2 regions of the Aeromonas sp. FDAARGOS 1409 genome follow, and region 2 is predicted to be linked to the other one. Evidence: riboswitches for the same ligand, from Rfam matches in the RefSeq annotation. Region 2 holds a riboswitch; the other holds the start of a gene.
The links. A riboswitch is a leader RNA that binds a small molecule or an ion and turns the genes downstream of it on or off. The one in region 2 is predicted to bind thiamine pyrophosphate.
Positions count from the first base shown of each region.

Region 1: linked by a shared signal. The riboswitch ahead of thiB (thiamine ABC transporter substrate binding subunit) and the one ahead of thiC (phosphomethylpyrimidine synthase ThiC) in region 2 are both predicted to bind thiamine pyrophosphate.

Region 1 is NZ_CP077395.1:547,483-551,688, forward strand. It holds gene I6L39_RS02515 (transglutaminase-like domain-containing protein) at 1-911, shown strand, start outside; gene I6L39_RS02520 (PilZ domain-containing protein) at 999-1,289, opposite strand; TPP riboswitch at 1,381-1,471, shown strand; gene thiB (thiamine ABC transporter substrate binding subunit) at 1,571-2,551, shown strand; gene thiP (thiamine/thiamine pyrophosphate ABC transporter permease) at 2,527-4,155, shown strand.
Region 2 is NZ_CP077395.1:1,002,102-1,006,307, reverse strand. It holds gene I6L39_RS04800 (HAMP domain-containing sensor histidine kinase) at 1-387, opposite strand, end outside; gene I6L39_RS04795 (response regulator transcription factor) at 384-1,052, opposite strand; gene I6L39_RS04790 (hypothetical protein) at 1,143-1,571, shown strand; gene I6L39_RS04785 (hypothetical protein) at 1,650-2,135, shown strand; TPP riboswitch at 2,202-2,315, shown strand; gene thiC (phosphomethylpyrimidine synthase ThiC) at 2,581-4,206, shown strand, end outside.

The DNA.
Region 1 (4,206 bases), 450 kb from region 2:
TCCCCCTGCTGCTCAGCCTGCTGCTTGCCCTGCCGGCCAGTGCAGGACAGACCCATTTTGGCAACAATGGGGGCCTGCTCAGCGTCGACTGGCAGGACAGGGAGGGCCAGGCGCAGCAGCTCGGTTACCGGCTGGAGCCGGGCAAGCTGCCACCCCTCATCGCCTATCGCCCGGCCCGCATGCAGGAGGAGGTGTTGCAGCGCCTGCTGCAACAGGCCGCCACCGAGTTTCCCGAGGTGCAGTTCTCCCTCGTCCGCCCCGGCATGACCCTGAGCCTCAAGAGCCGCAACGCCGACAAGGCGAGGGAAGCCTCCCAATGGGTCAAGCCGGAGCAGGCCAGGCTGGAGCAGGAGTGGCTCAAGCAACACTATTTCCAGCCGTTCACCACTCCCGACGGCACCCCCGCCATCAAGCAGGATCATGTGCGCATCGCCCTGGAGAGCCGGTCCGAGCTGGCGCCGCTCGCCGATCAGCTCAAGCAGCAGGGCACCACGGAGACCGAGGCGCGCCAGAAGACGGTGGTGTACATCCTCGACTTCATCCAGACCATTCCCTATCAGCTGCTCGACAGCCAGTCGGGGCGCTCGGGCAAGGGCTTTTTAAGCCCGCGCCAGGTGCTGGAGCAGAACCGGGGGGATTGCGACAGCAAGGTGACCCTGATGGCCGCCCTGCTTGCCCAGCTCTTCCCCGAACTGAAGCAGGCCATGGTGTTCGTGCCGGGTCATGCCCTGCTGGGGGTGGCCCTGCCGGCCGGGCCGGGGGATGCCACCCTGAGCCACGAGGGTGAAACCTATCTGCTGATGGAGCCGACCGGCCCGGCCCAGCTCCCCATGGGCCAGCTCGCCCCCGCCAGCCGGGTTCTGGTCGACAGCAGGCAGCTGAGCGTACAGCCGGTGCTGGCCAGCCAGTGAGGCATCTGCCCGCGGGCATTGACGTTAACAGGGGAAACCGGCCAGCACGGGGTTGGCCGATGACGGGGGCAGGATGAGGCAGGCGCCTCAGGCCAGGGATTGGAACTCCAGGGCCAGCAGGAGGCCATCCTCCTCCTCCAGCACCCGCACTATGCGGGCCTGGGCCTCGAAGGGCGGCAGCAGGTTGCTTCTGGTGGCCAGGCTCACCCGGATGGGCTGCTCCGGATCGAACCCGTGTTCATTCACCTCGACGCCCATGCCGTTGGCGCTGAGATCCCGGCAGATCCCCTCCAGCACCTGTTCATGCTGGAACAGGGTGACGGGGGCATTGATGACCATGCGCTGGAAGGCTCGTCTTTCCTTGGTGCTGGTAATCACTTGGGGCTTCCTCCTCGGTGGTGGCGCGCACGATGCGGCCCGTGAAACATAGTGCTGGCCTCCCCCCAGGAACGCCAATACAATGCGGAGCGTTGCTCAAACGGGGTGCGGTTTACCGCTGAGATTATACCCGTGAACCTGATCCAGATAATGCTGGCGGAGGAATTTGAGGCATGGCGCGCGTTTTTGCGCCCTCATCCGCTGGCCCTCACCACACGAGACGTGCCATCGATGAGCAGCCCGCTGCCCATGGCACCTCAGGACCCACAGGAGTGCCATTGATGAAGACCCTGCTGTTGCTCGCCACCGGCCTGCTCTCTGCCCAGGCGTTTGCCGCCGACACCCTCACCGTCTACACCTACGGCTCCTTCGCCGCCGAATGGGGACCGGGTCCCAAGATCAAGCCAGCGTTCGAGAAGGAGTGCGGCTGTGCCCTCAACCTGGTGGCGCTGGAAGACGGCGTCGCCATCCTCAACCGGCTGCGGCTGGAAGGGCAGCACAGCAAGGCTGACCTGGTGCTGGGGCTGGACGATGCCCTCATCAGCGAAGCCAAGCAGAGCGGCCTGTTCGCCCCCCACAAGACCGAACTCGCCACTCTCAAGGTGCCCGGTGGCTGGCAGGACGACACCTTCGTCCCCTATGACTACGGCTACTTCGCCTTCGTCTACGACGGCGGCAAGCTCAAGCAGCCTCCCAAGAGCCTGAAGGAGCTGGTGGAGCGCCCCGATCTCAAGGTGATCTACCAGGATCCCCGCACCTCCACCCCGGGTCAGGGGCTGATGCTGTGGATGAAGTCCGTCTATGGCGACCAGGCACCCGCCGCCTGGGCGCAGCTGGCCAAGAAGACAGTCACCGTCACCAAGGGGTGGTCCGAGGCCTACGGCATGTTCCTCGATGGCGAGGCGGACATGGTGCTCTCCTACACCACCTCCCCCGCCTATCACCTGATCGCCGAGAACAAGCCCCAGTACCGGGCTGCCGCGTTCGAGGAGGGGCACTACCGCCAGGTGGAGGTAGCCGCCAAGCTCAAGGGCACCAAGCAGGACAAGCTGGCGGACCAGTTCCTGCAGTTCATGGTCAGCCCCGCCTTCCAGAACGAGATCCCAGCCGGCAACTGGATGTATCCGGTGACAGACGTGGCGCTGCCCAAGGGTTTCGAGCAGATGATCACCGTCACCAGGCCGCTCGCCTTCACTGCCGATGAGGTGGCCGCCAACCGCAAGGGGTGGATCCGCGAATGGCTGCAAGCCGTCACCCAGTGAGACCTCACGCTCGCCCGCTCTGGTGGCTGCCCGGCAGTGCGGCCACCAGCCTGATCCTGCTGTTGTCCCTGGGGCCGCTCGTGGCCCTGTTGTGGCAGGCCGGCACCCTGTCGCCCCGCACCCTGATGGCCGATCCCTACCTGCGCCACGTGCTGGGCTTCAGCCTCTGGCAGGCCCTGCTCTCCACCCTGCTGAGCTTAGCTATCGCCATCCCGGTGGCGCGAGCCCTGGCGCGGCGCCGTTTTCGCGGCCGCCGCCTGCTGCTGAAATTGTTCGGCCTCTCCCTGGTGCTGCCCGTCATCATCGCCATCTTCGGCATGGTGGCGGTACACGGCCGCCAGGGGTGGCTGCCGCAACTGCTGCACGGCCTGGGCCTGGACCCCGGCAACTATCTGTACGGCCTGTTCGGCATACTGCTGGCCCACGTCTTCTTCAACATGCCGCTGGCCGCACGTCTCATCCTGCAGAGCATAGAGAGCATCCCCGAGTCCTCCTGGCGCCTCGCCAGCCAGCTCGGCATGCGTTCCTCCCATATCTTCCGCCTGCTGGAGTGGCCGCTCATCCGCGCCATACTGCCGGGGCTGGCCAGCCTCATCTTCATGCTCTGTTTCACCAGCTTCACCACAGTGCTGGCGCTCGGTGGCGGCCCCAAGTCCACCACCCTGGAGGTGGCCGTCTACCAGGCCCTGCGCTTCGACTTCGATCTCGCCACCGCCGGCGGACTCGCCCTGGTGCAACTGCTGCTGACCCTGGTCCTGCTCCTGCTGCAACACAAGCTGCAGACCACCCCGGCCAGCCGGATCGAGAGTCGCCGCCCCTGTCTGAGGCCGGATCGCCACCAGGCGGGCACCCTCTGGGTGGATCTGGCCGCGCTCGGCCTCGGCCTTGCCATCTTCCTGCCGCCGCTGCTGGCCATCGTCGTCGCCGGGTTCAATCCCGGCCTGCTGACGGCGCTGGGGTCACACCAGCTGTGGCAGGCTGGCGGCCAGTCGCTCATGCTCGCCCTCGCCGCCGGCTCCCTGGCGACCCTGCTCGGCGCCGGCCTGCTGCTCACCAGCCGTCACCTGAGGGTGCGGGATCGCAAGCGGCGGGCCGCCGCCCTGTGGGAGGCCAGCGGCTCCATGATCCTGATGATCCCGGCGGTGGTGCTCTCCACGGGCCTCTTTATCCTGTTTATGCCGTTCGCCGATGTCTTCGCCCTGGGGCCCTGGCTGGTGGTGCTGGTCAACGCCCTGATGGCGCTGCCCTATGTGCTGCGTACCCTCAGCGCCCCCATGCAGCTGGTGGTGCGCCAGTACGATCGGCTGGCGGACAGCCTGGGGGTGCGCGGCCTGCATCGCCTGCGTCTGGTGGAGTGGCCCCTGCTGCGCCGTCCGCTGGCGCTCGCCATGGCCCTCTCGATGATACTGTCCCTCGGGGATCTAGGCGCCATCGCCATGTTCGGCAGCCAGACCCTCACCACCCTGCCCTGGCTGCTCTACCAGCAGCTCGGCAGCTACCGGCTGACCGAGGCAGCCGCCACCGCCCTGCTGCTGCTCACCCTCTGCTTCTCCCTGTTCTGGCTGGTGGAGCGGGGGCTAGGAGGAAGAAATGTCGATCATTGATACCCAGTCCCGTGTTCCCATGTCTTACGTTCTGGCTGGTGGAACGAAAGA
Region 2 (4,206 bases):
ATAGAGCAGCCCCTGACCCGAGGGGTGGGCGCGTACCAGGAAGTGCTTGTCCTCCTCGCCCAGCTGGTGTTCGAAGAAGCCGGGGCTCCGGTAGGTCTTGAGCCAGGCCGGCAGGCGGCCCGCCTCGGTCCAGTAGCTGGAGAACTGGCGCGGGCTGGGGGCGGGGGCCCCAGGTCCCAGGCGCAGCCAGTCGTCGCCGTAGCGGGTCGCCTCGGCCTCCAGCCAGTGGCGCAGGCTCAGCTCCTCCATCTTGTCCTCGGCCACCACCATCAGCAGGCTCAGGATCATCAGCAGCAGCAGGCCGGCCCCCCCCAGCGCCAGCACCAGCCGTCGGCGCAGGCTCGGCAGGCCCGGGGCCTGCTGGTCTGGCGGTGGCGGGGCTCTCATGGTTTCACCAGCCGGTAGCCCTGGCCGTGCAGGGTCTCCAGCATGGGGGCGGGGAAAGGCTTGTCGAGGGCGTTGCGCAGGGCATAGATGTGACTGCGCAGGGCGTCGGAGTCGGGCTCCTCGTCCCCCCAGACGGTGTCGAGCACCTCCTGACGCGTCACCAGCTGGGGGGCGCGCCTCACCAGCAGGCTGAGGATCTGGAACGGGATCTTGCCGAGTTTGAGCTCCACCCCGGCGCGGGTGGCGCGACCGGCGGCGGTGTCCACCGTCAGGTCGCCGAAGCTGAGGGCGCCCATGTCACCTCGGGGGCCGCGCAGGCCCAGGGCCTGCAGCCGCACCTCCAGCTCCTCCATGGCGAAGGGCTTGACCAGGTAGTCGTCCCCTCCCGCCTTGAAGCCTGCCAGCTTGTCCTCCAGGCTGTCGCGGGCGGTGAGAAAGATCACCGGGGTCGAGATGCCGTCCGAGCGCAGCCGCTCCACGGTGCGCAGGCCGTCCAGGCGCGGCATCATGACATCCATGATGATGACGTCGAAGCGCTGCTCGGCGAGCAGTTGCAGGGCGGCCTGACCGTGATAGGCGCAATCCACCCTGTGCCCGGCCAGCTCCAGATAGTCCATGATGGTCTCCGCCACCTGGGGACTGTCTTCCACCACCAGTATTTTCATGCTTTGATCTCCTGGTTCTGGCCGGCATTTCACGGCCATTTCACACCGGATGCGTCATCCTGTGTGCCAGTGTAACCCCGAGGATCCCCGATGAAGAAGTCTCTCCGCGCCTTCTGGTTATTGATTCTATTGCCTTTTGGTCTGGCGCAGGCGGCCGAGTTCAAGCTCACGGGCCGCACCAGCTGGCAGCTTGGCCAGTTGATGGTCAACGGCATTCCCTTCGTGATCGACGAGCGCACCCGCTTCAAGGACGGGCTGGATGAGGACGATCTCGGCGGGACCTGGGTCGATCTGGAAGGGGTGGTGCAGGAGACGGCGCAGGGGGCGCGGCGGCTCGTTCGCGAGGTGGAGCCGCTGGAAGAGGAGGACGAGATGGAGCTGGAGGGGCCGGTGGAGGGGGGCCGCATCTGGGGCTATGTCACCTCGGATGGGAGTCTGGATCCGTTCGAGGGGCGCTGGCTGGAGCTGGAGTGCAGGTTTGACGGCATGCGCCTGAGCCAGTGCCGGGAGGATGACTGAGCCGGTCGCGGGAGACCGGAAAAATGGCCCGTCCAGGCCCATAGTTAAACCTCATCCCCTGACCCTGGACCGCCAGCCATGACCAGAACCGCACTCTGCCTGCTGCTGTTGCCCTTCTGCACCCTCGCCGACGACGCCGAGCTCTGGCTGGTGGAGCTGGAGCACAACGACGGGGTGCGCCTGCAATTCCAGGGGGCCGAGCTGGAGCTCGGCAGTGCCGAGCTGCACGGTGTGACCCTGCCCGACGGGCTCGTGCCCGGCATGCGCCTCGCGATCCAGAGCCGTTACGGCGTGGCCGAGCAGATCCGGGTGCTCGACGGGGCGCCGGATCCGGCGCTCGGGGCCAACTGGCGGCGAGCGGAGGATCGACTGCTCGCCCACTCGGGACAGGCATTGCTGCTACAGGATCTCGGCGTGCTGGTGTTTGATGCCGACACTCGCTGGATCAACGGCTCTGCCGCCGATCTGCAACCGGGACGCCGCCTGGTGCTGAGCCGGGATGAGGAGGGCCGCCTCACCGAGATCCTGATCCCCAATCCGGAAGATGATCCGAACGAACCCTGAGTCAGCCGCGCCCACAGGTCTGACTTGTTAAAACCTTGTACTTTAAAATTCCCCCCCTATACTGGCGCCATCTTGTCGGAGTGCTGACCGTCGAACGACGCTAAGCTGAGACCGTTAATTCGGGATCCGTGGAACCTGATCAGGTTAAGACCTGCGAAGGGAAACAAGGGTAACTTGCGGGTTACCGCGCCGGGGAAGGAGCACCTTCCCGCCAGCCAGACGCAGACCGCCTCTGGCTGGCACAGGCGCACAGAGGGGGAGGCTGTCCCGTCCGGTTGTCCATAGGGCGCCGGGTTTCCAGACTAGGGAAACACCGGGACGGCAGGGCAGGGAAGATCCATGCCCGGCTCACTCCCCCGAGCACACCCCGCCGCAAGTTCATCTTCTCCTCGAACTCCAGACAAGCAAACACCCATAACTTCAACCAGTTAATGTGAGTTTTGCTATGTCTACCAATGTCTCTGATACCGCCAAATCCAGCCGCCGCGAGCAGCGCTCCAGCGCTCAGGCCTTTATCGACAGCCTCAAGGGGATGGCTCACCCCAACTCCCGCCGCATCTTTATCCAGGGTTCTCGCCCCGACATCCGGGTGCCACTGCGTGAAATCCAGCTGGCCGACACCTTCGTCGGCGGCACCAAGGAAGCTCCCCAGTTCGAGCCCAACGAGCCGGTGCCGGTCTACGACACTTCTGGCCGTTACGGGGAGGAGGGGGTCGCCATCGACGTGCGCCGCGGCCTGCCGCGCCTGTGCGAAGCCTGGGTGCTGGAGCGGGATGATACCGACGAACTGCCGGGTCTCAGCTCCACCTTCACTCAGGAGCGTCTGGCGGACGAGGGGCTCGACCACCTACGCTTCGAACACCTGCCCAAACCGCGCCGCGCCAAGCCGGGCCGCCGGGTCACCCAACTGCACTATGCCCGCCAAGGCATCGTCACCCCCGAGATGGAATTTATCGCCATCCGCGAGAACATGGGCCGCGAGCGGGTGCGCTCCGAGCTCCTGCGCACTCAGCATCCGGGCCAGGGTTTTGGCGCCAGACTGCCCCAGAACATCACCCCCGAGTTCGTGCGCGATGAGGTGGCCGCCGGTCGCGCCATCATCCCCAGCAACATCAACCACCCGGAAGCGGAGCCCATGATCATCGGCCGCAATTTCCTGGTGAAGATCAACGCCAACATCGGCAACTCGGCGGTCACTTCCAGCATCGAAGAGGAAGTGGAGAAGCTGGTCTGGTCCACCCGCTGGGGCGCCGACACCGTGATGGATCTCTCCACCGGCCGCTACATCCACGAGACCCGCGAGTGGATCCTGCGCAACAGCCCGGTGCCCATCGGCACCGTGCCCATCTATCAGGCGCTGGAGAAGACCAACGGCATCGCCGAAGACCTCACCTGGGAGCTGTTCCGTGACACCCTGCTGGAGCAGGCCGAGCAGGGGGTGGACTACTTCACCATCCACGCCGGCGTCTTGCTGCGCTTCGTGCCCATGACTGCCAAGCGCCTCACCGGCATCGTCTCCCGTGGTGGCAGCATCATGGCCAAGTGGTGCCTTTCCCATCACAAGGAGAACTTCCTCTACGAGCACTTCCGCGAGATCTGCGAGATCTGCGCCGCCTACGACGTCAGTCTGTCGCTGGGTGACGGTCTGCGTCCGGGCTCCGTCTACGACGCCAACGACGAGGCCCAGTTCGCCGAGCTGCGCACCCTGGGCGAGCTCACCAGGATCGCCTGGGAATACGACGTGCAGGTGATGATCGAGGGCCCCGGCCACGTGCCCATGCACATGATCGAGCGCAACATGACCGAGCAGCTGGAGCACTGCCACGAGGCGCCCTTCTATACCCTGGGCCCGCTCACCACCGACATTGCCCCGGGGTACGATCACTTCACCTCCGGCATCGGTGCCGCGCTCATCGGCTGGTACGGCTGCGCCATGCTCTGCTACGTGACTCCCAAGGAACACCTGGGCCTGCCCAACAAGGAAGACGTGAAGCAGGGGCTCATCACCTACAAGATCGCCGCCCACGCCGCGGATCTGGCCAAAGGCCACCCGGGCGCCCAGATCCGCGAC